Regions from separate parts of the Brevibacillus sp. B_LB10_24 genome, predicted to be linked through region 2. Evidence: riboswitches for the same ligand, from Rfam matches in the RefSeq annotation. Region 2 holds a riboswitch; each other region holds the start of a gene.
The links. A riboswitch is a leader RNA that binds a small molecule or an ion and turns the genes downstream of it on or off. The one in region 2 is predicted to bind S-adenosylmethionine.

Region 1 (9,787 bases), on a different contig from region 2:
GTCCAATGCGGGAGTCAGGATCTCTAGCAACTCTTTGTTATACGAAAGAAAGGGGCGGTCCAGATCACTTCGATGCAGCGTCAATCGGTTATCGGTCCCACCTATTAGGATCGGGCACCCGAAGTAAGCTTCAAGGGCACCAAGGTCGCCCATTGAGTGAGAAAATTCCACGGAACGTGCAGTTAAAGGCTGGCCTGTTCCCCGTCGCCCAAGCTCTAGAAGAAAGGCCAGCGTGGTTCCAACCAGCACGGGCGGTCCGGGTTGCTCGCCGTGCATCCATTCCAATTCAATTGTACAGCATTCGCCCTCCTCGGTTATACGCAAGCTTTCCGGAGGGCACAGTTGTTTGTACCGGGCCATTCGGTTAAGGGCGTCACGATAGTCACGAGCATGGTAGGTCGCTAAGACGGTCGGTGGGTATTGTGCCGTTTCAAAGACGGTTACAAGATTGATGATTCCGATGGCAGTGTCACCAACGAGATCGGAGTATGCCTGCCAGATTCTGAAATATTGAGCGGCGGTAACTGCAGCTTGTTCTGTAATAATGGTGAGCGGCAGCCCCGCTTTGCGAGCTACATCGTGTGGGGCAATCCCTACTTGTTGTAATCCCGCCCAAAATCCCGGCGGGAATTTTATATGGTCAGCTTTCATTACGTATGGCTCTCCTTTAGCTCTTACTATTCGTTTCGGTTATGATTAAGTATACATAAGAATGTTCTTATCTTCATGAAAGTATCCGGCTTAAGGACATGAAGCCGCGCCGCCCCGTTGACTGACGGAGAAGAACCTGACTTTTCTATGTTCGTGATCCCCATATCTGCATTGAATTCGGTACGAAAAAGACGCAAGAACTGTGTTCAGCTCTTACGTCTTTTTTGTCCGTTATCTAATTCGCACCTCAGATCGGATCCCGCTGCGGCGAGGCAAAGCTCCTTTGCAATCAGCGCTTGGCTGCGGCGGGGTGGGCACAAGTGTCAAGCGCCTGCTGCAAATCCGCGATCAGGTCGTCGGTATCCTCCAGCCCTACCGAGAGGCGAATCAGACCGTCGGTGATGCCGCGGTGGAGCCGTTCCTCATGCGGCATGGCTGCGTGGGACATCAGCGCCGGATAGGAGAGAATGCTCTCGACCGCACCCAAGCTGACGGCGACCAGCGGCAGCCGGGCGGCGTCAAACAGCGCTTTGGCGTTTTGCCGGCTGCCTACGTCAAAGGAGAGGACGGCGCCGTGCCCTGAAGCCTGCCGGGACTGCAGCTCGTGCCCGGGATGATCGGGCAGCCCGGTGTAGTAGACCCGCTCTACTACGGGATGCCGGTCCAGCCACACTGCCAGTTTTCCCGCGCTTTGGGTGCTGGCGTCAAGCCGGGTCTTCAGCGTCTTGAGGCCGCGCATGACCAGCCAGCAGTCCTGTACGCCGAGAATGGCTCCGAATCCGTTTTGAATCGCGTAAAGCTGCTCCCCCAACTCTTCGTCCCTGGTCACCGCCAGTCCCGCGACGACGTCACTGTGGCCGCCGAGAAACTTGGTCGCACTGTGGATGACGATATCCGCCCCCAATTCCAGCGGGCGCTGGTAATACGGGGTGAGGAACGTGTTGTCGACGATCGTCAGCAGTCCGTGCTGCCGGGCCAGCTCAGTCATTAGCGCCAGGTCGGTCACTTTTAACGTCGGATTGGAGGGCGTCTCCAGGTAGAGCGCACGCGTATTGGGCCTGATCCCCGCGGCCACCCGTTCGGGATCTGTCGTATCGACGAAGCTCACCTCGATGCCGAGCCGGGACAAGACGCGGGACAATATGCGGTACGTTCCGCCGTAGACGTCTTCCGCGACCAGCAGGTGATCCCCCGCAGAAAACAGCAGGAAGACACTGGAGATCGCAGCCATGCCTGACGCGAAGGCGAAGCCCCTGGCGCCGCCTTCCAGGTGGGCGATGGCCTCTTCAAGCGCCTGCCGGGTCGGGTTGCCGGAGCGCCCGTAATCATACCTGCCCATCTGGTCGATGTCGGTCTGGTGGAATGTGGACGCCTGGTAAATCGGGATGCTGGATGCCCCAGTCTCCTGATCGATCGCATTGGTTCCGTGCAGCAGTCTTGTCGCAAAATTCATGCCCGAACTCCCCCTTTCACAATCGAAGCCTCCAGCGCCTGCGCCAGGTCCTCCGTCAGGTCATCCGGATGCTCAATCCCTACCGACAACCGCAGCAGCCGGTCGCAGACACCCACTTTTTCACGGACCTCTTCGGGGATATCGGCGTGCGTCTGGGTTGCCGGGTAGGTACAGAGCGACTCCACTCCGCCCAGGCTTTCCGCAAACGAGATCAGCTTCAAACTGCGCAAAAACTCAGGTACCTGTGCCGCGTGCTTGACGCGAAATGAGACCATGCCGCTAAAACCGCTCGCCTGCCGCAGCTGCACCTCATAGCTGGGGTGATCAGGCAGCCCCGGATAAAACACTTCGCTGATGCCCGGGTGGTTCTGCAGAAACCGGGCAACCGACAGGGCGTTCGCCTGATGCCGTTCCATCCGCAAAGCCAGTGTCTTTAACCCGCGGATCAGCAGCCAGCAGTCCTGGGGTCCCAACACGGCGCCTATCGAGTTGTGCAGGAACCGGACCTTTTCCGACAATTCCTGCCCTTTTGTAACGATCAGCCCTGCCAGTACGTCATTGTGTCCGCCCAGGTACTTGGTGGCGCTGTGGACGATCACATCCGCCCCCAGTTCCAACGGGCGCTGAAAATACGGAGTCATAAACGTGTTGTCCACGATGGTGAGCAGCTGATGCTCCTTCGCCACCCGGGCGATCGCGGCCAGGTCGGCCACCTGCATCAGCGGATTGGTCGGAGTCTCGACAAAAACGGCTTTCGTCTCAGGGCGGATCGCCAGTCTCACCTGTTCGATATCCCGCATGTCGGCATAGGTGAAGGAAACTCCGAAGCGGGTGAGAATTTGTTCGAACAAGCGATATGTACCTCCGTACAAATCAAGCGAGACGACGAGGTGTTCCCCTTGGGAAAACAGCCCCATCAGCGTCTGGATCGCCGCCATCCCGGAAGCGCAGGCGAACCCGGCGTCTCCTCCTTCCAGATCGGCAGCGGCTTCTTCCAGGACAGTGCGCGTCGGATTTGCCGTCCGCGTATAGTCAAAGCCGGTGCTCTCCCCCGGCGCCGGGTGCCGGTAAGCCGTCGCGTTGAATACGGGATAGCTGATCGCCCCTGTCGTCTCCTCCCTGCCTACTCCGATTTGAACCAGTCTGGTTTCCATGTTCATCTCCGTATGTCCCTCCTGTTATTTGACCCCGTCTCTCCCAATGAAAAAAACCTTCTTTCGTCAGAGCGAAGAAGGCTTTGGATACGTTGCCGTAAGCAAATCCTTCTCATCTCTCAGAGCTTTTTACGCTCTGCAGGAATTGGCACCGTATCTCCCCACTGTTGGGTGATTGGTTGCCGGGCATCATCGGGCCAGTCCCTCCGCCTCTCTTGATAAGAAGTTTGCTATTCAGTTTAAGTATTTCAATACTAGCGAATCTTTCTGCACTTTGTCAATACTCTTTTGGAACAGAGGTATTTCCGTCTTCTCATTCTTTTGCCGAGCGGGCGGTGTTCGCAGCTTTTGCCAGAACCTCTTTTAATTGGTCTGCCGCCTTTTGCATAGCCGCTTTATCGCCGGCTTGCAAGGCTTCCGCCAAAGCGGGCAAAGGCTGTGCTGCGTAACCTGTCGTCCGGCCGGGAGCCCAGATCTGGTGTTTGTACCAGGGACGGCCAGTCAATCCTTCCTCTCGAATCAGATCGCGCTCTTGCTTCAGCATGGCCTCATTGATCTTCTCCAGCTCTTTGCGGTCAGCCTCGCTGACGCCATCGGACAGCAATTGCCGGGCTCTCTGTTCCAGGGCCGCCGCTGCCGACTGCCACTCTTTGGCCTGGGCGATGGCGGGAGCCAGATCGACACCCAGTGTGCCTTCCTTGGCGAGACTCTCCAGCCGGCTCATCACATCTACCGCATAGTCGGAATAGCTGAACGGCAGCACGTCGGCATTTGCCAGGCGCAAGGCGGTAATCCCGATCAGTTGAGCGCCCGCCTTATGGTGCTCATAGCCTGGATCCGCAAAACGGGTCAAAGCATCCACATTGTCATAGGCACTGTGATAAAGGCCCCCTGACGAACCGAATCCCATATCGAGCGAGGGCACACCTACATGTTGAATAAAGGGGGTATAGTCCGAGCCGCTTCCCAAATCTCCAAGGGTCGGGGCTTTGCGTCCTGATCTGATATACCAGTCGTCAAAAATGCTCATATCGCTTCTTGGCTCGGTCACTTCCTTGGTTACCTCGTACACAAGCTGCTTTAGCGAAGGTACTGCCGAAGCCCCGAAAAACTGGCCGCCGATGCTGTCCATGTTGATATAGGCGACGGCATTTTCGGCAAGTTCTGCGCGATGCTCCTCCACCCACTCGGTGGAACCTAACAGGCCGTATTCTTCCCCGTCCCATCCTGCCAGAACAATTGTCCGGTCAGGCCTCCAGCCACTCTGATACATCTCGCCCAAAACGCGAGCAATCTCCATCGTCGTGCTCCAGCCAGACGTGTTGTCAGTCGATCCGTATACCCAAGTGTCGCGGTGGGCTCCGATCAACACGGTTTGATCAGGATACTTCGCCCCGGGAATCCGGACGACTATGTCGTTTACCGGGACGCGCTGATAATCGATGTCCAGGGAGATCCGGACTTTTGTCGGACCAGGTCCCAGCTTATAGGTGAAGGGCAGTCCACCCTGCCATGCCGCTGGAGCCTCGTCTCCTTGCATCGATTCGAGCAGCTTGCGCGCCTCTCCATACGATAGCGGCGTTGTGGGAATGGTCGGCAAGGATGAGGCCTCGGACGGGTCGATCCGCTTGGTGTCCGGTGTAGACGGCTCACCCGGCGTCAACGGGTCGCCCGGGTAGTCGAAAATGTACAGGATGCTGCCGCGCTGGATCGCATCGTCCGGTCTCCATGGCCCGTCCGGATAGACAGCTCCCTTTATGTAACCGTCATCAGCAGGGTCGCTGTAAATCAACATGCCGATCGCGCCGCGTTTGGCCGCTTGTTCCGGCTTGACCCCACGGAAGTTTTGCCCGTATCGCGTAATCACGATTTTTCCCGCAACCGATACACCCTGGCGCTCAAGCTCGGCGAAATCCTCCGGCCTTCCGTAGTTGGCGTAGACGAGTTCGGCTTCCACGGTGCCCGCAGGCGAGTAAGCATTGTAGCCCGGAACGGCCTCATTTGCGTAAGGTGTTCCTGGAGGGCGATTCTCCATTACCTGCAGGTCGCGTTTTTCGGGATATGTTTCCGCTACGGCGATCTTTTTCGGGATTGACATGTAAACGTCGTACGTCTTCACTTCCGGCTTGAGTCCCGCTTTTTGCAATTGGCCGACGGCGTACTCCAGCGCCGCGGCATTGCCGGCCGTTCCTACCATTTGCGGGCGCTGGCTGAGCCCTTTTGAAAAAGCCCCGACCGAATCCGCGCTCACCTTGTCCGCGAAAGTCTGCTCAAACTCGCGCTGCCAATCCGCCCTGTCTTTGGAAAAGCCTGTAACCTCTGCAGATGCCGCCGCGAAAGACGGCATCGAAGGGGACAGGATGAGCGCAGAGGCCATCAGCGCACTGATGATTGCCGATGCCCCCCTCCATTTTCTTCGCGTTTTTCTTTCGTCAGGAAAGCCCTTACAAAATGCTGGCGACTGTAACCCGTGTTTCAATTCGATCCCTCCTGTTTTTGATGGTATATATATGTTCATTATCAGTGACTTATTTCAGAAGGGTTAGAATATTCACAAGGATTATCAGCCTAAAAAGAGAATAGGAATAGGTAGAAAGTTCATCAAGTGAGCGATGAACGAAAGGAGAAACCAAACATGACAAAACTGGCACATTCTTTCCCCATTCAAGAAGTCCGGGAGCAGTTTCCCGCCCTGAACCGCACGTATAACGGCAAGCCGGTGGCTTATTTCGACGGACCGGGCGGCTCACAGACGGTTAAATCCGCGATTGAAGAGATTGCATCCTATATGGCAAACGGCGGAGCCAATCTGCACGGCTCCTTCCCCACCAGCCGCGAGACCGAGGCGATCATCGCCGAAGCGCGGGAAGCCGTCGCCGATCTGTTTGGCGCGAGGCCCCAGGAAGTCGCGTTCGGGGCCAATATGACGACGCTTACATTCGCCATTGCCCGGGCGCTGGGCCGGGATTGGAGAGCAGGCGACGAGCTCGTCGTGACCGAGTTGGACCACCGCGGGAACGTCGATCCGTGGCTGGCGGTCGCTGCGGACCGGAACATGACTGTCCGCTGGCTGAAAGTGGATCCAGAGCGGCTGACGCTTGATCTGGATGAACTGGATTCGATCATCACGCCGAACACCCGTCTGGTCGCGGTGGGCCTCGCCTCCAATGCCGTCGGAACGATCAATGACGTCGAGCGCATCGCCCGCCACGCCAGACAGGCAGGTGCCCTGGTCGCAGTAGATGCCGTACATGCAGCTCCCCACTTCGCCATCGATCGCGACCAGATCGGCGCCGATATCCTGACGTGCTCCGCCTATAAATTCTTCGGTCCGCACGTCGGGATTACCGTCATCCGCGAGGGGCTGTTTGAGCAGCTTCAGCCGTATAAACTGGCTCCCGCCCCCGGGTACCTGCCGGATAAGCTGGAGACTGGAACGCAAAACCACGAGGGGATCGCCGGCATCCGTCCCGCCATTGACTTCATCGCAAGCCTGGGATCGGGCGCCAGCCGCAGGGAACGGATCATCTCCGGATTTGAGCGGCTGGAAGAGCATGAAAACCGCCTGGCGGCCAGACTCCGGTCGGCGCTGGCGGAGATGGACGGCGTCACCTTGTACGAGGCTGACGCTTCCGTAGCGAAAACCCCGACAATCGCTTTTCGCATCGAGGGCTGGAGCCCCCAGGAGGTCTGCCTGCGGATGGCCGAAGACCACGCCGTCTTTATCGCGGACGGGGATTTCTACGCCTCTACGCTGGCTGACAAGCTGGGGATCAACCCCAGCGGCTGGATTCGCGCCGGACTTGCTCCCTACAATTCGGATGAAGAGGTAGACCGCTTTATCTCCGGGCTGCGTTTGCTCGTAAGCAGCGGAAAGTAGAGCCGTTGCCAGAAATGGCAAAAGGAGCGCTGCAGAGCGCTCCTTCCCTTTATCCCTTCAACAAAAACTGGTTGCCGTCCACATCTTCAAACGTCGCATAGGTTCCCCACGACATTTGGTTTGGCGTTTGCGAAAAGGTCACACCGTTAGCCGACATTCGCTCATATGTCTGGTGAATGTCGTCGCATTCAAACACGATCGATGCCTTCTGCTCCTGCCAATTTTTCATCATCGCCCGCGGGTACAGGACCAGACGAGACCCAGCCCCCTTGGGACCAACCTCGATCCAGTTGGCGGCCGGTCCCATCGGATGATTGGCATACACTTCAAAGCCTGCCTTCTGGGTCCAAAACTCCAGTGCCTTCTGCTGATCTTCTACATAGACAGCTACCGTCGCAATTTGTTTGATCATTTCATTTGCACCCCGCCTCTTCGTTGGTCATACGACATCTCTCATTGTAACCAGCAGAGAGGATTGTAGTCTAGTCTAGAAGTTTCCAGAAACGCCAGGGCCAAAGGGAGCGTCGTTATAGGTAGAAACGTAAGAGAGGTGCCAAATCAGATGAACAAGAGTCAATTGCTATTGTCCTGTCTCGCCCTGTCGTTGTCGCTAACCTGCGCACCCGTATTGGCCGCTGCCCCGTCTGATACCGTGACCGTACAAGTGGGCCAATCGATCGTCCCTACCCCGCCGGGAATTCATCTGGCCAACGGACAAGTTATGGTCCCCATCCGCTGGGCCGCTGAACAGCTGGGAGCGCGTTCGATCCAATGGGATGAGGCGACCCAAACCGTCACTATCACGACGAATGAGGCTTATTATCAGAAGTTGAAGCTGGATTCCTTTGTCTATAACGGCCTTCAGCCGCGTTCAGCAGAAAGGGAAGCCCAGATGTGGCCCCTGCCGGAAAAAGCAAAGAGCATCTCCTTGCCGCAGTTCCCCAGAAGGGAATTGCAGCTAAACCCGGAAGTGCCCAATTCCGGCCGCGGGATGACGATCACCATCAACAACTCGCCTAGTCTCATCTACAACGCCGAGACCATCAATGACCATATCTACGTGCCGATGGATTGGATCGAAGCTTTGTTCAAAACCGAAGTCCAATACGATCAAGCAGCGAACAAATTAACCATCAAGGCACTGAATCAAGCAGAGATTGAACAGCAAATCAAGACGATCGAAGATGCGCTGATCCCTGACTCTCCGCAAGCCGCGATGAAATTGTGGGGACGCGGCGAGCAGACCCGAAGTGCTGCCTTGCAATACGCGGCACTGTCTCCGGAGCTTCGAAAGCAGGCAGACGCCCGGCTTCGCGATACCTTCTGGGTCACCGGCTTCTCCAGCCCGTGGGTGGGTGCGATCACTGTGGAAGCCGAACAGCAGCGAAGCGACACAGCGGTTGAATACACGGTAAGCTTTCCGGAAATCACCTCGGCGGGGCAGCCGTACACGACTGCCATGGAAAAATTCGTCGTCGAAAAGCTCACCGTAGACGGCAAGGAAGGCTGGTATATTACCGAAATGCTGCAGGGCAGCCCTTATGGCATTTTGGCAGAGGAGGATTAATTTGGAGAAAGAGTTAGTCAAAAAAAATGCTTTTTCAGCAGTCGGCGTGATCTGGCAGGGAACGTTTCAACAAGCTGCATCCGGCGAAATCAGGAATGTCATGGAGGAACTTCGCAGCCGTATCAAAGAAATTACGCAGGTAGTAAATCCTGAAGCAATTCTCGGGATTTCATTCCATAATATTCCAAACGGATTCACCTATCATTTGTGCATGGAAACAACCGAAGGCGGCACGATTCCTGAAGGCATGCAGCGCATCGACATACCTGCCCTGACCTATGTCACCTGCAAACATGAGCGGGGGAAAAATGTAAATGACACGTATACGGACTGCTACCGGTGGATCGAGGAGCAGGGATATATCTTGCACGAATCCGAATACAAGCAGTTGGAGGTATATCCCGTCAGCTATCGCCCGCTGACGGACGAGCCGGAATTCATCATCATGATTCCCGTAAAAGAAGCACTCATCTGATCAGATGAGTGCTTCTTTGGTATCGGCAGCGCGATTATGCGTTTAATTTGCTTTTCGCTACAGTTGCCAATTCATTGAATGCTGCTTTGTCGTTGACAGCGAGGTCAGCCAGCATTTTGCGGTTTACTTCGACCCCAGCTACCTTTAAACCGTGCATCAGACGGCTGTAGGACAAGCCGTTGAGACGGGCTTGAGCGTTGATACGAGTGATCCACAGTTTGCGGAAATCGCGCTTCTTCTGACGGCGGTCGCGATACGCATACATCAAGGATCTCATGACTTGTTCGTTAGCTGTTTTAAACAGACGATGCTTGGAACCAAAATAGCCTTTCGCCAGTTTTAAGACCTTTTTATGACGACGGCGTGTTGTAGTGCCACCTTTTACTCTTGGCATACGAAACTCCTCCTGATCTGTCGAGCATGGCGGTCCATTGCCGGACGCTTAGGGAGCCATACTGCGTAAATTGGTATTGCTGTACGGATAAGAAAAACTTACAAGTAGGTGATCAGCTGCTCTATGCGCTTTTGATCGCCTTTGGACACCATTGCGGATTTGCGCAGATGGCGTTTTGCTTTGGTCGATTTGTTGGCAAACAAGTGGCTTGTA
Region 2 (9,787 bases):
GCTACGCGAACCTGCGGCAAAATCTGTACTCAATGCGGGTCGGCGGGCTGATCAGTGAACATGACGAGCTGATCGCCAGCAAGCTGGCCTACGTCATGTCGGGAGGCAGTCTGCCAGCCGGTACGGAAGTGAGTGAAGCGTACATCCTGGAGTTGGAGAAACAGGCATTTATGGACTTGATCAAGACGCAGAAATCGCAGCAGCGGATGCAGCACATGCTGGCCAAGGGCAAGGCGCTGCGCAACTGATCAGATTGCAAGGAGGAGAGAGCATGAGAGAAGCAGTCATCGTCGCCGGGGCGCGGACCGCGGTGGGCAAAGCAAAACGGGGCAGCCTGAGGGACGTGCACCCGGTCGATATGGGAGCGGCTGTAGTCGGCGACCTGCTGCGCCGGGTGCCTGCTCTTGATCCGGCGTTGATCGAGGACGTGATCATGGGGACAGCGGTTCCAGAGGCCGAGCAGGGCATGAATATGGCCCGCCTGATCGGGCTTCGCGCCGGATTGCCGACGTCTGTGCCAGGTATCACGATTAACCGGTTTTGTTCTTCCGGGCTGCAGACGATCGCCTACGCGGCACAGCAGATCATCGCCGGCGGAGCTGACGTCATCGTCGCCGGCGGAGTGGAGAGCATGAGCCTGCTGCCGATGCTGGGGCACAAAGTGGCGCTGAATCCGACGCTGGTGGAGACGATGCCCGAAGCGTATATGGGCATGGGACATACGGCGGAAGAGGTGGCGCGGCGCTATCAGGTGAGCCGGGAAGACCAGGATGCCTTCGCGGCGGAAAGCCATCGCCGGGCAGCGGCGGCAATCAGGGAAGGAAAATTTGCTGAAGAAATCGTGCCTTTGCAGGTAAAGCAGCACCACGTCGACGACGATGGAGCGGTGCATGTAAAGGAATTTCAGTTTGATACAGACGAAGGCGTTCGCTACGACACGACTGTGGAAGGATTAGCCAAGCTGAAGCCGGTATTTCACCCGCAGGGCACAGTTACAGCGGGGAACGCCTCGCAGACGAGTGACGGAGCGGCAGCCGTTATGGTCATGTCTGCCGACAAAGCTGCTGAGCTGGGGATTGCACCGCTTGCCCGCTTCCGCTCGTTTACGGTAGGGGGCGTCGATCCCGACGTCATGGGGATCGGTCCAGTCGTGGCGATTCCCAAAGCGCTCAAGATGGCGGGATTATCTGTTGCCGATGTGGATCTGTTTGAATTGAATGAAGCGTTCGCCTCGCAGTCTCTGGCTGTGATCCGCGAACTGGGCTTGGATCCGGCGAAGATAAACGTCAACGGCGGAGCGATTGCCCTGGGACATCCGCTCGGCTGCACTGGCGCCAAACTAACTGTTTCCCTGCTTCAGGAGCTTCGGCGGCAGGGCGGCAGATACGGAGTTGTGACGATGTGTATCGGCGGCGGCATGGGAGCGGCAGGTGTGTTTGAACTGCTTTGACAGTCTCTTGTGAAGGAGAGTGAATGAGATGGCGGAAACGAAAAGTAACGTGATTCGCGGCGGCAGTTTTCTCATTGATACCGGGTCGTGCGAGGAAGTGTTTACACCCGAGGACATCTCCGAAGAACATAGGATGATTGCCAAAACGACAGAGGATTTTATCATCCACGAGGTTCGCCCGCGTCTGGATGAAATCGAGGAACAGCATTTTGATCTCTCGGTCCAATTGTTGAAGGAAGCGGGAAAGCTGGGGCTGCTCGGCGCGGACGTGCCGGAAGCGTACGGAGGCCTGGGACTGGACAAGGTAAGCTCGGCATTGATCACGGAGAAATTTGCACTCGCCCGCAGCTTTGCGATAAGCTACGGGGCACATGTGGGCATTGGTTCCCTGCCGATCGTCTACTTTGGCAGCGAAGAGCAAAAGCGCAGGTACCTGCCTGATCTGGCCTCAGGCGCCCGCTTGGCGGCCTACTGTCTGACTGAACCGGGCTCCGGGTCTGATGCGCTCGGCGCCAAGACGGTGGCCCGCCTCTCCGCGGACGGCAAACACTACATTCTCAACGGAGAAAAGCAGTGGATTACCAACGGCGGTTTTGCCGATGTATTCATCGTCTACGCCAAGATCGACGGCGAACAGTTTACGGCGTTTATCGTCGAGCGGACGTTTCCCGGCGTCTCCTTTGGGCAGGAAGAGAAGAAGATGGGGATCAAGGGCTCGTCGACGCGGACCGTCATCCTGCAGGACGTCCCGGTGCCGGTGGAAAATCTCTTGGGCGAGCCGGGCAGGGGGCACGTGATTGCCTTTAACATCCTCAATATCGGACGCTACAAGCTGGCATTGGGGACTGTCGGATCAGCCAAGCACGCCCTTCAGCTTGCGGCGACATACGCAAAAGGCCGGAAGCAATTCCAAACCGCGATAGCCAATTTTCCTCTGATCCAAAACAAGTTGGCCAATATGGCGATCAAGCTCTACGCCGCCGAAAGCTCCGTCTACCGCACCGTTGGCTTGTTTGATTCCGCGATGTCTGCGCTGGGGGAAAAAGCGGAAATCGGCGGCGAAGCGGCAAAGGCGATTGCCGATTATGCGATTGAGTGCTCAATTAACAAGGTGTTCGGCTCAGAAATGCTGGACTACTGCGTGGACGAAGGTCTGCAGATTCACGGCGGCTACGGGTTTATGTCTGAGTATGAGATCGAGCATATGTACCGCGACTCCAGAATCAACCGTATTTTTGAAGGAACCAATGAAATTAATCGCCTGCTGATACCCGACATGCTGGCCAAAAAAGCGATGAAGGGAGAGCTGCCGCTGCTCGCGGAGGCGGCCAGGCTGCAGGAGGAACTGCTGCAATACTATCCGGCAGAGGTAGAAGAGGCGCCGCTGGCGGCTGAGAAGCACCTGTTGGCGATGACCCGCAAAATCATCTTGATGGTGGCCGGTTCGGCCATGAGGAAATACCAGCAGGCTCTTGCCAAAGAACAGGAACTGCTGTCACTTGTCGCCGATACGATTATCCAGCTTTATGCCATGGACAGCGTTGTCAAGCGGACAGAAAAGGCCTTTGGGATAAACGGTACAGATAAGGAACAGCACAAATGGGAGCTGACCACCGTCTTCGTGCACGAAGCGTTTGACAAGGTGGAGGCGTGGGCGAAGGAAGCGCTGGCGGCGATGGAGGAAGGAGACGAGTTGCGCCTGCGGCTGTCCATTTTGAGAAAGCTGGCTCGCCGCAATCCGGTGAATGTCATTCACTTGAAGCGAACGATTGCCGACCGGGTGATCAAAGCAGACGGGTATGCAGTCTAAATGACGTGAAGCTGGGGGACTATTCCCCAGCTTTTTCTTGTTCTTCGGCAAGTTGGGTAAATACGACCAACCGCTGCGAATGTTGCTGCGTCTTTTTATTAAATTTGCCTGCACACGTGATCAAATTCAGCCGGGGGGTGTCCGACTCTCCGAATACTCGCTGCCGCGGAGCCTTGGCAGCAGGAAAAAATTCCACCGACTTGACGACAAAGTTTAATTTCCGGCCATTTTTATCTGAGACAATCACTTTGTCCTCCGGCTTCAGCTTCTTCAGGCCGTAAAACACGGCCGGTCCCGTATAGTGATCCAGATGGCCTGCAATGACCGCACTTCCGTTCTCTCCCGGTTTTGTCCACGGCATGAGGATACCGACGCGATCAAACGCCTTCGGTACGCCCATCTGCCCATTTTCCAATACTCCGACCGGCTCGACGGGAGCGTTGAGTTTGATGGCCGGGATTTCCAGACGGGCAGGGGTGATTCCGACTCGCTTAGCAGGCGGCTTTTTCGAAAGAGGTTCGGGCGCCGCTATCTGTACAGGCGGTGTCGGAGCCGGTTGAGTCATCTCCATGGGGAGTGCTGGAGCCGGCTGTGCCATATCTGGCGGTTCCGCTGCGCTGCCTGCTTCCGGCAGGCTCTGCTGGTATTCAATCGGTGGCTGTTCAACCGCTGAAGGCGGGGGCGCTGAAGTGCAGCCCGGCAAAACCAATAGGGCAAGCACCAGGATGAGACACAAGTGTTTCAGCATTGTTCACGCTTCCCCATAAAACGTAGGAAAAGAGGGAAGATCCCTCTTTTAGTTGCTCGTTCCGCCCAGACCGGTGCTAGGCATTCCCGGAGCTTCCTTGATATGAAGCTTTTTGGTGGTCTTTGCTTTGGTATGAATTTTGTGGGTTTTTGCTTTGGTATGAATTTTATGGGTTTTTGTGGACTTCGTCTGTACATTGTGCTTGCCTGGATGGCCAGGTTGATGTTCGGCAAATGCCGAAGCCGAGGTGAACACAAAGCAAACAGCAAGGGCGATCGAAACAATCTTTTTCACTGTTGGTACCACCTTTCCATTGTTGATTTGTTGTCCTTGCAGATATAGCTTATCCCCGTTTTCGGCGTGTATGAAGGGACTTTTTGGCCATCCAGCAAGCGGTACAAAAAACGCTGGAGAAGTGCACTTCTGCAAGACTCCAGCGTTTTATTCGGGCTTATTGTACGGACGGTTCTTCGTAGATGGCCTGCCAGCCGGCCGGTGTGATGAACAAGCGGATCGCCTTGATCTTGCGGTCGTCCATCAGGGTGAAGTAATGGCGGTAGTAGGAAGGAACCGAAATCAAATCCCCGGCGGAGAGCTCAACGTCAAAATAGCGGCCATCTTTTCCTTTGATGGCGAAAATGCCATGTCCGTCAACGCAAAAGCGAACCTCGTCGTCAGTGTGGTGGTGTTCGCCGAGGAAAACCTTCAGCAACTCGTCTAAATTGGGCGTCTTGTCTGAAAGCATGATGAGGTCGGCGGTCGTGTATCCGCGGCGGGTGCTGATGTCGTCAATCTCTTTGCGGAACGCTTCGACGATTTCGTTCTTTTCCTCATCGCTTAGATCGTAGTCGTTGCGCTGGCGGTCATTCAGACGGTCAACGCCCCAGTGTTCGTAGATGACTTCCTGGGAGGAGAGGAAGCTCTCGACAGCTTCTCTGCCCTCGATGTACTCATTGGTGTCGTGAAAACGAACCTTTGCCATTTTTTACATCCTCCTTTATGGATTGGTTAGACGCTGGCCTGTGCCGGAGCGACGGCGCTGCGCAGCTGAAGCAAACGCAGTTGGTACTCAAACAAAAATTCAAACGACTCCAAATGGCGCTTCGCTTCAAAATCGTTTTTCCCCCAGGCGTAAATGCCGTGGTTGCGGATTAACACGCCGGGAACCTCCGCGGTAATCACTTTGTCAATCGCAGCCGCCAGTTTGGGAATGTCAGCGTAATTTTCCACGATCGGAACAGTAATGGATGCATTTTCTTCCCAGATCCCGAGGCCCTTGATCAATTCCTGACCTTGAATCGAAAACGCCCGGTGGCCAAAGTACAGCTCGGAGATCAGGTTATTGCCCAGCGTATGGACGTGAAAGCAGGCTCCAGCCTCCGGGATCCGCTTGTAGACCACAGCGTGGATCAGGGTTTCCGCAGACGGCTTCAAGGAAGTAGGCTCCACGGGTACGGCGTCGCCGTCGACGATCAGGTAATCCTCTGCTGTCAGCTTGGTCTTGTCTTTGCCGCTGGCTGTGACCGCGAAACGAAGCGGTTGATCGGACAATCGAATGGAGAGATTGCCGCTGGTCCCGGGAAACCAGTCACGTTTGGCGAAGTTCAGCTTCGCCTCGTCCAGACGCCGAAAAGCATCTGTGCGCTGTTCGAGAGTAGTCGTTGTCATCATGACAGTTTCACCTCCTCAATTGTTTGCAAGTTTTGCAGAATATGAATCACATCGTAAAACGTCGCGAACGGCTGGTAAGGCAAGCCCAGCTCTTGGCATTTCTGTTCTAAGAGAGAGCGGGCGATGACAAAATCGGCGATTTTTGCCCCCGCCAGATCAGTAATGCTGTCTCCGATTACGATGCGCTGATAACGCTTGGAATCATAACCGCGGATGATCGCTGTTTTGCACATGCCGCAGTCGTTGGAACAGTGTTCATCACAGCGGTGCGGCCAGGTAATCGTGATCCGATCCTGCGAAAAATCGCTGCCGTTGCAGTAAATCCGATTTTCCAGCTGGAAGCGGGCGAGGATGGGGTAGACGAAAAAGTCGATGCCGCCGCTGGTGATCAAAAGCTCAATGCCCGCCTCGTCGCAAAAACGGACGAACTGTTCAAAACCTGGGCGAATCTTCGCGTCTTTGACGATAAACTGAACGATCTCATCTTTTAAAGCAGAAGGCAGCATGGCGAATAATTGGCCGACTCCTTCTCTGATGCTCATCTGCTGCGTCAGGATTTTTTGCATCAGGGGTTCCGCTTCCGGCGGGGCAAAACGGCGCATGATCGCAGCGATGTTGTCCTTTTCCGTGATCGTGCCGTCAAAGTCGCAGAACAGGATAATTTGCTTGCTCACTTGGCGCCACCCCACTTCTCTAGCGCGATCGCCAACGGTTCGGAATGTCTGGCAGCTTCCTCGAGGGAAATTCCGCTGACGGCAGCATCGATCGCCGCGACGAACGCTTTTGCTCCGTCAGTGGCACCGCCCGGATGGCCGTGAATACCGCCGCCTGCGTTGACCACTTGATCGACGCCGAAATCGGCATAGAGCTGGGGCACAAGGCCGGGATGAATCCCCGCAGACGGCACAGGGAAGGGACGCTTCAACGTCTGATGCGGCTGCGTCAGACTGTCTGCCAGTTTGAGCGCATCCGACTTATCCAGGGCGACATTGCCGTACGGCGACGGGAACAAGACCAGGTCGGCGCCGGCCAGCCGCATCAGTTTGCCCAGCAAAAGCGGCGTGGCGATGCCGTAGTCGGGCGAAGGGTAATAGGCTCCCGCCAATGCCGGATGGGACATGATCGGGATGGTGATGTCGGGATCGGCAGCCAGGCGGTGCAGCACGTCAAAGCCATATGCCAACACGTTGAACAACAGGCAGGTGGCTCCCGCTTCGACCGCCCGCTTTGCCTTTTCCGGCAGCTGGTGGCTCGGGCCGGTCAGATTGGCAGCGTAGAGAACGGGTTTGCCGGTCTTTGCCTCGACTTCTTTGGCGATTTGCCCGAAAGCGGATATGCGTTCGAGGAACGGGGCGCGGTCGTCGGCAAAGAAGATTTCATCGTCCTTGATCAGGTTGACGCCGCCTAGCGCCTGTGCGCGAAATTGCGTTTTCAAGTCGTCAAAAGGAAGGCCCAGGCACGATTTGAAAATGCTCATCAAGAGCGGCCGTCCGTGAACCTTTGTCAGCTCTCTCAGTCCGTCAATTCCGAACTTGGGGCCGGGAAAGGCGGATGTAAAGGAAGGCGGGAACTGGACGTCGATCAGCTTGATTTTTCCGTCCATCGACAGCTTTCCGAATATACCGGTCAAGAGCGAGGGGATGTCTTTGGTAAAGTTGCGAACCGGGTAGCTTACGGTGATCAGGCCGCGGGTTTCGCCGTTTTCAAGCACGGACAGCGGCTCGGTGCCGGCCGGCTCGCCGAGATATGGGCGAAGTTCCGCTTGTTTGGCCGCGGGCAGGTCGGTCCACGAGCCTACGGTCATGCCGACAGCAATGGCAGCAGCCTTTTTTTCCAGATCTTTCGCTTGCGTCAAGTAGGTGACCAGGATGCGTTCCTCATTCACGTGCGCAGGCCTCCTTTCGGATATAAGACAATAAAAAAACCGCCTACGAGAGGAGAGGCGGCAGGGTTTCCAAGCGTTCTCCTCTCATCTCTCAGAAGCCGCACCACATGCGGTTCTGCAGGATTTAGCACCGTTTCGCACTTTATGAAAAGCAGCGCGCCGGTTGCCGGGCATCATCGGGCCAGTCCCTCAGCCATCTCGCGATAAGAGTTTATGGAAGTATACGTTTGTCACTTTCGCTGTTGCTAGTAAAATCATATGACGTTTAACTGCAAGCGTCAAGCCTGAGTTTGCCGCCCCGCTGCTGCCAGTTGAAATGCGTGCGGAAGAATCTTGACAGATGCTGCTCCACTGTGTAAGATTCAACTAACAATCACATACGACTTGGATGACCTTATCCAGAGACGGTGGAGGGACTGGCCCGATGAAACCCGGCAACCGACATTTCGACAGATCACAACAGTCGCAATGCACGGTGCTAAATCCTGCAGAAACAAACAATTCTGGAAGATAAGGGGAATAACGTTGACTACTGGATACAACGACCTCTTCTCTCCGGGGAAGAGGTCGTTTTTTTTCATTTTTGATTGATTATCAGCCGAAGGGAGCAAGAGAGGATATGGCTTATCGTCCGTTGTCTGAACAAGAAGCCGTTGAATACGTCAGGAATTTGCCTGATCTATTTGACCGTAATGCCGCATTGACAAGCCGTGAGATTGGCGACGGCAACCTGAACCTGGTATTTCACATCCGAGATGATCGAGCGGATAAGAGTGTGATCGTCAAGCAAGCGCTGCCGTATGCCCGAGTCGTCGGCGAGTCTTGGCCGCTGACGCTGGACCGGTCCCGGATTGAGAGTGAAGCTTTGAAGATTCAGCACAAGCTGGCACCCGGGCTGGTTCCGCTGGTCTATCACTACGACAGCGAGTTGGCGCTGACGGTGATGGAGGATTTGAGCAACCACGTGATCATGCGCCAAGGGCTGATCGCGGGCAACCGCTATCCGCTGTTTGCCAAGCACATCGGACGTTTTATAGCCCATACGCTGTTTTTTACTTCCGACCTGGGCTGCGACCCGTTCGAGAAAAAAGCGCTGGTAGGGAAGTTTATCAATCCGGAATTGTGCAAAATCACGGAGGATTTGGTCTTTACTGATCCTTATGAAGATGCTCCAACCAACAATTTTAACCCGCTGATCCGCAAGGAAGTGGAAGCGATCTGGAACAACGCGGAATTAAAGCGGGAGATTGCCCATCTGAAGTACGGCTTCTTGACGAAGGCGGAGGCGCTGCTGCACGGCGATTTGCACACGGGCAGCATTTTCGTCACGGAAACGAGCACGAAGGTGATCGATCCGGAGTTTGCTTACTACGGGCCGATCGGCTTTGACATCGGTGCCGTGATCGCCAACCTGCTGCTCAATTACGCCGCCCAGTCCGGCTTGCAAAGCGATCAGGAACAGCGCAAGGAGTACCGGAAATACCTCCTGGAGACGGCGGAAAACGTTTGGGAAGAATTCGTCTCGCAATTTGTGCAACTCTGGCATCGCCAGGCAAAAGAGCGCAGTGCCCATGTAGAAGGATTCTGGCAGGAGTACGTGGTCAACCTGCTGGCTGACAGCGCAGGGTATGCCGGCTGCAAGATGCTTCGCCGAGTGATCGGGCTGGCCGGAGTTGCCGACCTGAACAGCATTCAGGACGATGCGGCCCGGGCCGATGCAGAGCGGCTGGCGCTGGCGATCGGGCAGGCTCTGATCCTGGAGCGCCGCTCGTTAAAAGGCAGCACTGACATCAGCGATCTCGCATGCCGGGTGACGGCAGCGTTTGGACAGGAGGCAGTCTTATGAGTAGTGCGGCAAAACGTTTGGTGCCGCTGGAATGGGCGGGAGATCATCTGCGGCTCCTCGATCAGACCCGTTTACCAGTCGAAGAGGTCTATTTGCAGCAGACGACGGTACAGCAAGTTTGGGAGGCGATCCGCCACCTGCAGGTGCGGGGCGCGCCTGCCATCGGCATGGCTGCGGCTTACGGACTCTACCTTGGCATCAGGGAGAGCACGGCAGGGAACTTTGGCGATTTTTGGCGGCACGTCGAAGAACAAGCCGACTATCTGGCCTCCTCCCGACCGACGGCGGTCAATCTGTTCTGGGCTTTAGACCGGGTAAAGGCGCGGGTCAGGCAGGAAGAGGGCAAGCCGATCGAAGAGATCAAGCAGGCTGTCCTG
Region 3 (9,787 bases), on a different contig from region 2:
TAGGGGAATCGGTCTGTACAAAAAGGGGAGTTGCCGCATGGCAAGAAGTGATCAGCCTGCTCCGTCCAAAGCAAGGAGCAGGCGGTATGGGGTACTGGAGGTGCTGCGAGTATCGTTTAAGCTGGGACTTACTTCGTTCGGCGGACCCGCAGCCCATCTTGGCTATTTTTATGAAGAGTACGTCCGTAAAAGAAAATGGATAGATGACAGGAGTTACGCAGACCTCGTCGCCCTGTGCCAGTTTCTGCCGGGGCCGGCAAGCAGCCAGGCGGGCATCGGGATCGGGGTCATCCGGGCCGGAGTGCTTGGCGGAATTGCAGCATGGCTGGGCTTCACTCTTCCTTCCTTGATTGCCTTAACCTTGTTTGCCCTGTTGATCAATGGGTTTGACATCAGCAGCGCAGGCTGGATTCACGGACTAAAGCTTGTCGCCGTAGCAATTGTCGCTCAAGCCGTGTGGGGAATGGGACAAAAACTGGCGGCTGACCGGACGCGTGCCAGCATCGCCGTCGTCACGGCGGCCATTACGTTGATCTGGCAATCGGTGGTGAGCCAGGTCTTACTCATTGCTGCGGCAGGAGTGCTCGGTTTTTGGCTGTATAGAAGTGCCGCCGACGAGCACGCTCCATCGCTGCATGTAGCCGTCAGCCGCAAAACGGCAGCGGGTTGTCTGGCGCTGTTTTTTGCCTTGTTGATCGGTTTGCCTCTATTGCGTCAGGTCACACAGTTGGAGTGGGTTGCTGTATTAGACAGTTTTTACCGTGCAGGTTCACTGGTGTTCGGAGGCGGCCATGTGGTGCTGCCGCTGCTTGAGAGGGAGGTCGTTCCGGCCGGTTGGGTGGACAAACAGGATTTTTTGGCCGGTTACGGCGCCGCTCAGGCCGTCCCTGGGCCTCTGTTTACTTTCGCCGGGTATGTAGGAGCCGTTTGGGGCGGGGTCTTTGGCGCTGCGCTGGCCACAGCAGCCATCTTTTTGCCGGCGTTTTTGCTCGTTCTCGGGGCGCTTCCCTTCTGGAACACCTTGCGCAGCAGTCCGAAAGCGCAGGGGGCGATGACAGGAATCAACGCAGCCGTCGTCGGCATCCTGCTGGCCGCTTTGTATCAACCGCTTTGGACCACTTCCATACTCGCGCCGTCCGACTTTGCTTTTTCATCTGTTCTGTTTGTATTGCTGGTGTTCTGGAAGACGCCCCCGTGGGTTGTCGTAGCAGCGGGTGCCTTAGGCGGCGGACTGTTGTGGTAATCCCGCGTGCTGACAAAAGTGTGGGGTGCGACGGTCTCGCACCCCTATCTGCCGGCTGGCAAGCCCTTGATCAAGCCGCTGGCAAATTGAATCGGAAGCCGGATCCTGTCTTCTGCCGTTTTCAACTGATAGATATCCCTGCCCTGCGTCTTTCCCGGCTTGATATTTACCTCGATGATCCAAATGTGCCCGTCCCTGTCTACTCCCAGGTCCAAACCGAGCTCCACCAGTCTTTTACACTTTACTTCCTCCAATCCCGTACAGACCCGGCTGGAAATCTCCCGCAGCTTTTGTTCAATCTCCCCGGCCCGCTCAGGACCATAGTTTTTTTCCAGATAGGGAAACACCTGATGAGCGCTTCCCCCGCCAGAGAGATTAGATGTAAATTTTCCGGCCCCGCCTTCTCGTACGCAGAAACCCATAAGCTGCCACTCTCCCTGCCGGCCTTTCTGCATCAACGAGCGAATATCGTAGACACGCCCTTCCTGGCTGCGAATGTCCAGCCACTGTTGAACGATGTACTTTCCATTGCGGCATATGGCATGGAGCGCCTTACCGATCGCTCGTCGGGTGCAGCGGCGCATCGGCTCCCCGCCCCCCTCCAATAGGTATCCGTCTCCCCCGCTGCTCAGCCGATAGATTCCCTCTCCGCCTAGCCCGTTGAGCGGCTTCAGCATGACTGTTTCGTGCTTTTTGAGCATGTTGACCACATCCGTTTTTTCCCGATATCGCACAGTCTCAGGCAAATGGGGCTGCAACACGGGAATGTTGAGCAGCGCCTTGTGAATGCTCCACTTGCTGCCCAGCCCATATCCAATAAATGGCATCTTTTCTTGACGCTTTAAAGCTTTTACTTTTTGAATCGTTTCCGGCTTGCGATAGTATCCCACGTCATGGGAAATGAGAGGAAACGGCACATCTTTCCTCTTCCAGCGGCCCTTGTCGCGGATCCAGCCTGCTATCGTTTCCTTCTGCAGATCCGCGTCATGCGGCGTAAAGACAATAATCCCACCAAACCCCTCCTGCGCTGCTACGTGAAAGAAGGGTTCAAACCGCTCCGGCTTCGTTACGCGATGCGTCATAATCCCAAGCATGTTCCCCATCTTGATCACCCGCTCTAAAAAATGGTGGCTATCCTCAAACTATTCGCCGCCATGGAAAGCGTAGCCAACCAACAGGAGATATCCGCAGATATCCATAGATCCCGCCTACAAAGACCCGCCAATTCATTGGAACACACAAAAAAACAGCTTGAGGCATTTGCCCCTCGCTGTTTTTCCCCTTATGAGATCACTTCACCCGGCCACGCCAGCATGCCGCCAGCCATGTTTTCTACCTTGTAGCCGTAATACTGTGCGAATTCCGTCGCCCGCCAGCTGCGTGCGCCGCTGCGGCAGACCATCACGATCGGCGTCTCCTTATCAAGCGCCGGCAGTTTTTCGGGAAGGGTCCCGAGCGGTATGTGAATCGCTTGGGGAATGTGTCCATCGTCCCATTCATGCTGCTCGCGAACGTCGATGACCTGAATTTTTTCCCCTTGCTCCAGCCGCTTGATCAATTCCTCAGGGAGAATCTCTTTAACCTCGGTTTCCACCGTTTTCGCCCTCCTGTACGCTGCGTAGCTGTTTCCATGCATTTATCTTAACATAAACCTTCAGCCGCGCGCCAATGGGCCTTTACTTTCCTTGCACGTACTTGGAGTCAAACAGGAACAGGCGCATTAGCAGAATCAAGGACGGAACCAGCAGACACAAACCGGCGACAAACCCGATCACCAGCGCCAATCCCATCTGCGGACTGGTGACGCTGTCCGAGATCGTAATGTACGGGTACAACAGGTAAGGCAGATGGGAAGCGCCGTAGCCGAAGAAGGCGAAGGCGAACTGCAGCATGACAAACACAAACGCCCACCCGTAATACCGCTTTTTCAAAAGCAGCGCCAGCGCAATCAGAAAGCAGCCGAGCGACAGCAAAAACATCCAGCTCATGTCCAGCATGTTGTCAAAGTGCTCCGGGTTATGCGTTCTGATCGAGAAAAAGACGAGAAAGCTGGCAAAAATGGTCGGCAGGCTCCAACCGATCGCAAACGACCTGAGCAGCTTCGCCGCGGCGGCATCCCTGGCTTTATCGGCGTAGCAGGTCAGGAAGCTGGCGCTGATAAACAACACGCTGACCAGCGCCAGAATCACGACCGCCCAGGAATAAGGACTGGCCAGCAGTTTATCCATCAGCAGGGTGATGCGCTCCCCCTCGACCGAAATAAACCCGCCTTCAGAGATCGTCAATATCGTTGCCAGCGAGGCGGGAATCAACAGCCCTGTCACGCCGTAGACAAACTGGTACACCGTGTTCTCCCGCGCTCCATAGTGGGCAAAGGCGTAAAACGATCCGCGCAGCGAAATCAGGACGAGCGCGATGCTCCCCGGCACCAGGAGTGCCGTACCGTAGTAGTAGGCGGTATCAGGAAAAAAACCGATCAAGCCGACCACGAAAAAGATCAAAAAGACATTGGTCACTTCCCATACGGGCGACAGATAGCGTTCGATCACCCCATTGATGAGGTGATCCTGCCGGCGCATTTTGCTGTAAAAGGAGAAGAAGCCGGCGCCAAAATCGATGGACGCGACGATGATATAGCCGTACAAAAAGGTCCACAGCACGGTAATTCCCAGCATTTCCAGCATGTTGCTTCTCCTCCTTTCAATTCCTCTCTTGTGCTCTGGCCAGGTCGTGTTCGACCGGGTTCTTTTTAAACATTCTCCGCAAGACTAATGTACAGACAATCCCTAAGAAGAGGTACAAGCAGCCGAACAGGACCAGCATCTCGCCGACGTTGTCCGCTGTCGTCGCGGCGTGCTGTGTCTTCATATAGCCGTACAGGATCCACGGCTGCCGGCCGATTTCGGAAAAGATCCAGCCGAGCTCAATCGCCAGAAAAGAGAGCGGTGCCCCAAGCAGAATCGCCCACAGCATCGGCCGCGAAACGGCGCTTGGCTTCTTTCTCCAGCGCAGAAAGATGTACAGCAGAGGGACGATGACCAGGTAACCGCCAATCGCCACCATTCCATCAAACAGGTAGTGAATAAACAGCGGGGGTCTCAACTCCTCGGGAATTTCATTCAGCCCCTTCACTTCCCCTGTCGGATTCCCTGTTGCCAGAATGCTCAGCGCATAGGGAAGCTTGATCGCATACTTCACTTCATTCGTCTCTTTATCCAGCATACCGCCAAAGATCAGCTCAGCATTCGGCTTGGTTTCAAAATGCCATTCGGCTGCCGCCAGTTTTTCCGGCTGGTGTTTGGCCAGGTACTTCCCGGCGATATCACCCCAGACCGCTGTTCCGACAGAGAAGATCAAGGCCAGCACCACCGTAAAATGAAGCGATTTGCGGTAGTACTCGTGATCTCTCCCCCTTTTGAGCAACGAATAGGCGGCAATGGCTGCCAAGGCAAAGGCGGACGCGGCGTAGGCGGACAGAATCATGTGCCCCGCTTTCGAAGGCGTCGCCGGGTTAAACATCGCGACGAGCGGCTGGATGTCGACGATCTTCCCGTCGGCCAGCGTAAAGCCTTGCGGTGCATTCATAAAGGCGTTTACCGTCATGATGAAAAAGGCGGACGCCGTAGAACCGATGATCACCGGGATAGAGAAGAGCCAGTGTACGTACGGGTTCTTAAACCGATCCCAGGTGTAGAGATAAATCCCTAAAAAAATCGCTTCAAAAAAGAAGGCAAATGTCTCTAAAAACAACGGCAGGGAAATCGCCTCGCCTGCTATCTTCATAAAGCTTGGCCACAACAAGCTGAGCTGCAGCCCGATGCAGGTACCTGTCACGACTCCGACCGCCACGGTGACGGTAAAGCCTCTCAGCCAACGCTTGGCCATGACCAGGTAAAGCGGATTTTTCTTGCGGATGCCAATCCATTCCGCAATCGAGATGGCGACGGGAATGCCCACCCCTAAAGCAGCAAAGATGATGTGAAAGCCCAGTGTTAACGACGTCAGGATACGGGCGAGCATGGTATTATCCAGTTCCATATCTGTCTCTCCCTTCCGCAGGCAGATCATTGTTGCCCTTACTATTACTTTACGCCAAAATGTGGCAGCGAATGGAAGAGGTTGTGAACAACGGACGGCGAATTCATTACAGATTTGCAACACCGTTCGTCTGCGAAAAAGTTTTCGAAACTGGTTGACAATTATCTCTTCTATCTTTTACAATACGAGAAACAACTACATATCCTCATCAAGAGAGGTGGAGGGACTGGCCCGATGAAACCCGGCAACCGGCACAGATAATGTGCAAGGTGCTAATTCCTGCAGAATCTGCTGATTCTGAGAGATGAAACCGGTGACACAATTGTGTAACGAGCCTTCTTCCCCTCAGAAGAAGGCTTTTCTTCTTCCTTTAAAAATAGTGAAAACAGGAGAGATGCAAAATGGCTGATCAAGAGTGGAAATTGGAAACTATCGCCCTGCACGGCGGACAAGAGGCCGATCCTACTACCGGTTCGCTGGCTGTCCCTATCTATCAGACCTCATCATACGTATTTCGCGATGCGGAGCATGCCGCCAACCTGTTCGCTTTAAAAGAGTTTGGCAACATCTACACACGCATCATGAATCCGACACAAGATGTGTTTGAAAAGCGTGTCGCCCTGCTCGAAGGGGGCGTGGGAGCGCTGGCTACCGCTTCCGGCCAGGCTGCCATCACGTTTTCGATCCTCAACATCGCCGGGGCAGGCGACGAGATCGTTTCATCCAGCAGCTTATACGGCGGAACTTACAACCTGTTTGCCCACACGCTGCCGAAGATGGGGGTAAAATTCCACTTTGTCGATCAATCCAACCCTGAGAACTTCCGGGCCAAGATCAACGAGAAAACCAAAGCCCTGTTCTGCGAAACGATCGGCAACCCCCGGATCGACGTCGCTGATCTGGAAGCCATCGCCAAGATCGCCCACGAGCACGGAATCCCGCTGATCGTCGACAACACATTTGCTTCTCCGATCCTCTGCCGGCCATTTGAACACGGCGCTGACATCGTCGTCCATTCCACGACAAAGTTTATCGGCGGACACGGCACATCCATCGGAGGCATCATCGTCGACTCCGGCAAGTTTGATTGGAATAACGGAAAGTTTCCCGGCTTGACCACTCCCGACCCAAGCTATCACGGCGTCGTCTATACGGAAGCAGTCGGCAATCTGGCCTACATCATCAAAGCCCGCGTCCAGCTTCAGCGCGACATTGGCGCAACGCTTTCGCCGTTCAACTCCTTCCTGTTCCTGCAAGGTCTGGAAACCCTGCACCTGCGGATGGAGCGGCACAGCCAAAACGCGCTGGCGGTAGCCAAGTTCCTCTCCGACCACCCGCTGGTCAGCTGGGTGAATTACCCTGGTCTGGAGACAGACTCACAGCATCAACTGGCGAGGAAATACCTGCCGAAAGGACAAGGAGCCATCCTGACGTTCGGGATCAAGGGCGGAGTTGCCCAGGGCAGCAAGCTGATCGAATCTGTCAAGCTGTTCTCCCACCTGGCCAACGTCGGTGATTCCAAGTCGCTAATCATCCATCCGGCCAGCACTACCCATCAACAGCTCACGGAAGAAGAACAGCGCCAATCCGGAGTATTGCCCGAGATGATCCGCTTGTCGATCGGCACAGAGGCGATTGAGGACATCCTGGCTGATCTGGATCAGGCTTTGAAGACGGCAGTAAGGTAAAGAACGCTTACTCGTAAAAACAGTCCGTCTAACCGACAATGGTTAAACGGACTGTTTTCACTTTCCTGTGTTCGAGCGGCTCCCCTTTGCCGCCACTCGAAAAGTTTTTTTACCCAGAACCCTGTCCCCATCATAGATGACCGCTGCATACTCTCCCGCCGGATATGAACCGCTAAATTCTGCCTTGTAGTAATTCCCTTCCTTTTTCAGCGTTCCATCGTTTAACTGAAAGAGATATGTTTGCGTCTGTTCTCCCTCCGCAGGTCCTGTTACCTTTAACATGATGTTGGTTCCGTTCACAGAAAAAGAAATTGGTGTGGTCGAACCCTGTTGGTGACTAAACTGATCGTTTCCAAACGGCGGCAAGAACAGGTTCTCTTTCGGCAATAATGGTTCAGCCTGAAAAACCAACGCTGCCTTTGTCATTAGCCCTTGATATTCATTTCCCATCTCGGCAGGAAGTGTGGCAGTGAAAACGAGTGAATCGCTTTTAAACACGTCAATTTCACCAATTGGCAGCTGTTTCAAATCTGTCAATAATCCTTGATAACGTATGCCGGACTGATCAGCTATCGTCAACTGCAACAGGTTATAAAGCGCCTTTGAACCATTTTCCCAGTTAGCGGTTACCGTATAGGCAAATTCCGTATTGCTGTCGTTGTTCACATGAATGGTTGACTTTACACTGTCCCCGGGTTTTAGATCCTTTACGCTTAAAAAGCCGTTCCCCGGATTCGTTGAAATGTCTATCCGGTATTCCGCAGGTGTCGCGCTTGTCTCCCCGAATGGCAAATAAACGGCTGCCATACAACATAAACAAATAGCGATCAGCAAACCATCCCATTTCATGACTTCTCCCTCGCATTCCGGATGTGCCTTTCATCCAGCATTGACAGGAAGGCGGAGGAAAATCCCTCCGCCCCTATACTCTTCTTTTTTTAGTTAGTCGGCTCCCAGTTGCCGCCACCGCTGCCGGGGGTGCCGTTCGACAGGTTGTCTTTGTTATACAACGTGCCGTCTTCTTGCACGGCGGTGAATTTCACGTCGAAAGGTGCCTGGGCTCCTTGCAAGTAGTTTTGGTCTTCACCGTTGTCGCGGAACACGATCTTATATGTCACATTCCGGGTGCTGCTGACAGGGATATTGCCGATCATATATCCATCCAGCGTAGTAGTAACGTTCCCCTCCGCATCTTTGATTTGATGTGATTTGGAGGCTGTTTTCTCTGCCAGATCTTTTAGGCTGATCTCAGTTCCACCGTTTAGGCCAGCGATTAAGTCTTGGCCGTTAAACTTCAGTTCCGTAAAGATCAGGTGTTCGTCAAAACCCTTTCCATCCGATTCGTTAGATGTCACTTCCATCAACACATTGAACGGAAGCGTTCCGTGGTTGTTGAGCGACCAGGCGGGCTCCTGGTTTACGAAAGTCGCATTCAGCAGGTCACCAGGCTTGAAGTTGTTAATTGTAAATCTTTCGAGGTAGGCGGTACCCGGTCTCAGTACAACAGTGCCATTCGTAAACTCGTTATGAGAGGTCGAGTCTGAACTGAAGTAAGCAAATGTACCTCCCAGTGCAGCGGTTGCGCCGACAGCCATAGTGGCCATGGCCAAGGTTAATTTTGTTTTAATGCTCATGTGTGACATCCTCCTTATTTTCCCTCTTTTGGGGTTTGTTTATTTTTTGAACTTCCCTTCAAAATCAGATGATAATGGCAGAGAAGTGATCAAATAGATTGGTTATTACGAATTTTTTGTTAATGATTTTTCCTGTTCCCAGCGGGACAACGTACGCCAGATGACGAATATTTGCGAAATGACCAGAAACAGACCAGGCACGATCAGCATGAGCGCAATGCCTTCTTTTGACTGTAGAAAGGAAAGCGCATAACCTGCGTAAGGAATCGTGATATCTTCATATTTGGCTACTACATTGTTGGCCGGGATCGGTCTGGGGTCTGGAGAGGTGTTGTTGTCACCTTTGGTGATGTATTCAAGCTGTGCTCCCGTCTGCCTGACCTCTTTAATCCGGTGGGTTATTAACATCCCCGGTTTAAACGGCGATTCATACGTTACAACATCACCCACTTTCAAATTTGTTGGATCTTGGATGGGTTTGACTGCTATGATTGATCCGGTTTGAATGATGGGTTCCATCGACCCCGACAGGACCGTCATCAACTGATAGCCAAACAGCTTCGGCGTACCCCCGGAAATCCTGGATGATACCGTAAAGAACGTGGACACAATCAGAAGCAATGTCAATACAATCGTGACGGCCCGGCTGATCGTTTTCTTCATCGAAAACCCTCTTTTCTAAAAGTTTCTTATGAGTCTAGGTCAGCATCGTTATGGTCGGCGTCATCTCCACCATCATTACTTGATGACTCAGAGTCATCGGACTCTTCTGATGCCGATTGATCTTTCTCATTGGATGTTGCTTCCTCTGTCGTCTCCTTTTCGGAAGGCTTTTCCTTTTCTTCCTTCAGGGAATCTCCTGAATTTGGCGAAGCTGTTTCCTTATCTGATGACGGCTCTTCAATGGACGGCGCCTCTTCCTCTACGGCTGGCGGATGTTCTTCGGCAGGTGAAGTCGGCTCTTCCTCTACTGGCGGCTGTTCCTCGGCAGGTATAGTCGGCTCTTCCTCTACTGGCGGCTGTTCCTCGGCAGGTATAGTCGGCTCTTCCTTTGCTGGCGAATGTCCTTCAGCAGGTACAGTCGGCTCTTCCTCCGCTGGCGGCTGTTCCTCAGCAGGTACAGTAGTCGGCTCTTCCTCCGCTGGCGGCTGTTCCTCAGCAGGTACAGTCGGCTCTTCCTCTGC

Region 1: it holds a riboswitch for S-adenosylmethionine, as region 2 does, so the genes downstream of both, ACI7RC_RS08120 (aminotransferase class I/II-fold pyridoxal phosphate-dependent enzyme) here and ACI7RC_RS13565 (2,3-diketo-5-methylthiopentyl-1-phosphate enolase) in region 2, are expected to answer to the same signal.
Region 3: it holds a riboswitch for S-adenosylmethionine, as region 2 does, so the genes downstream of both, ACI7RC_RS17520 (homocysteine synthase) here and ACI7RC_RS13565 (2,3-diketo-5-methylthiopentyl-1-phosphate enolase) in region 2, are expected to answer to the same signal.

The regions. Positions count from the first base shown of each region.
Region 1 is NZ_JBJQOQ010000006.1:98,319-108,105, forward strand. Features, by position in the region: gene ACI7RC_RS08110 (helix-turn-helix transcriptional regulator) at 1-651, opposite strand, end outside; gene ACI7RC_RS08115 (aminotransferase class I/II-fold pyridoxal phosphate-dependent enzyme) at 941-2,104, opposite strand; gene ACI7RC_RS08120 (aminotransferase class I/II-fold pyridoxal phosphate-dependent enzyme) at 2,101-3,264, opposite strand; SAM riboswitch class I at 3,368-3,483, opposite strand; gene ACI7RC_RS08125 (M28 family metallopeptidase) at 3,572-5,737, opposite strand; gene ACI7RC_RS08130 (cysteine desulfurase-like protein) at 5,894-7,138, shown strand; gene ACI7RC_RS08135 (VOC family protein) at 7,188-7,550, opposite strand; gene ACI7RC_RS08140 (copper amine oxidase N-terminal domain-containing protein) at 7,701-8,705, shown strand; gene ACI7RC_RS08145 (GyrI-like domain-containing protein) at 8,707-9,180, shown strand; gene rplT (50S ribosomal protein L20) at 9,215-9,574, opposite strand; gene rpmI (50S ribosomal protein L35) at 9,673-9,787, opposite strand, start outside.
Region 2 is NZ_JBJQOQ010000013.1:1,890-11,676, reverse strand. Features, by position in the region: gene ACI7RC_RS13605 (3-hydroxyacyl-CoA dehydrogenase/enoyl-CoA hydratase family protein) at 1-248, shown strand, start outside; gene ACI7RC_RS13600 (acetyl-CoA C-acetyltransferase) at 272-1,450, shown strand; gene ACI7RC_RS13595 (acyl-CoA dehydrogenase family protein) at 1,479-3,260, shown strand; gene ACI7RC_RS13590 (class F sortase) at 3,280-4,008, opposite strand; gene ACI7RC_RS13585 (hypothetical protein) at 4,057-4,302, opposite strand; gene ACI7RC_RS13580 (cupin domain-containing protein) at 4,460-4,990, opposite strand; gene ACI7RC_RS13575 (methylthioribulose 1-phosphate dehydratase) at 5,017-5,679, opposite strand; gene ACI7RC_RS13570 (2-hydroxy-3-keto-5-methylthiopentenyl-1-phosphate phosphatase) at 5,676-6,353, opposite strand; gene ACI7RC_RS13565 (2,3-diketo-5-methylthiopentyl-1-phosphate enolase) at 6,350-7,564, opposite strand; SAM riboswitch class I at 7,646-7,774, opposite strand; SAM riboswitch class I at 7,956-8,081, shown strand; gene mtnK (S-methyl-5-thioribose kinase) at 8,184-9,410, shown strand; gene mtnA (S-methyl-5-thioribose-1-phosphate isomerase) at 9,407-9,787, shown strand, end outside.
Region 3 is NZ_JBJQOQ010000020.1:28,456-38,242, forward strand. Features, by position in the region: gene ACI7RC_RS17495 (chromate transporter) at 38-1,243, shown strand; gene ACI7RC_RS17500 (YheC/YheD family endospore coat-associated protein) at 1,288-2,346, opposite strand; gene ACI7RC_RS17505 (rhodanese-like domain-containing protein) at 2,526-2,837, opposite strand; gene ACI7RC_RS17510 (cytochrome d ubiquinol oxidase subunit II) at 2,920-3,927, opposite strand; gene ACI7RC_RS17515 (cytochrome ubiquinol oxidase subunit I) at 3,944-5,281, opposite strand; SAM riboswitch class I at 5,484-5,592, shown strand; gene ACI7RC_RS17520 (homocysteine synthase) at 5,683-6,969, shown strand; gene ACI7RC_RS17525 (hypothetical protein) at 7,027-7,818, opposite strand; gene ACI7RC_RS17530 (TasA family protein) at 7,908-8,603, opposite strand; gene sipW (signal peptidase I SipW) at 8,709-9,266, opposite strand.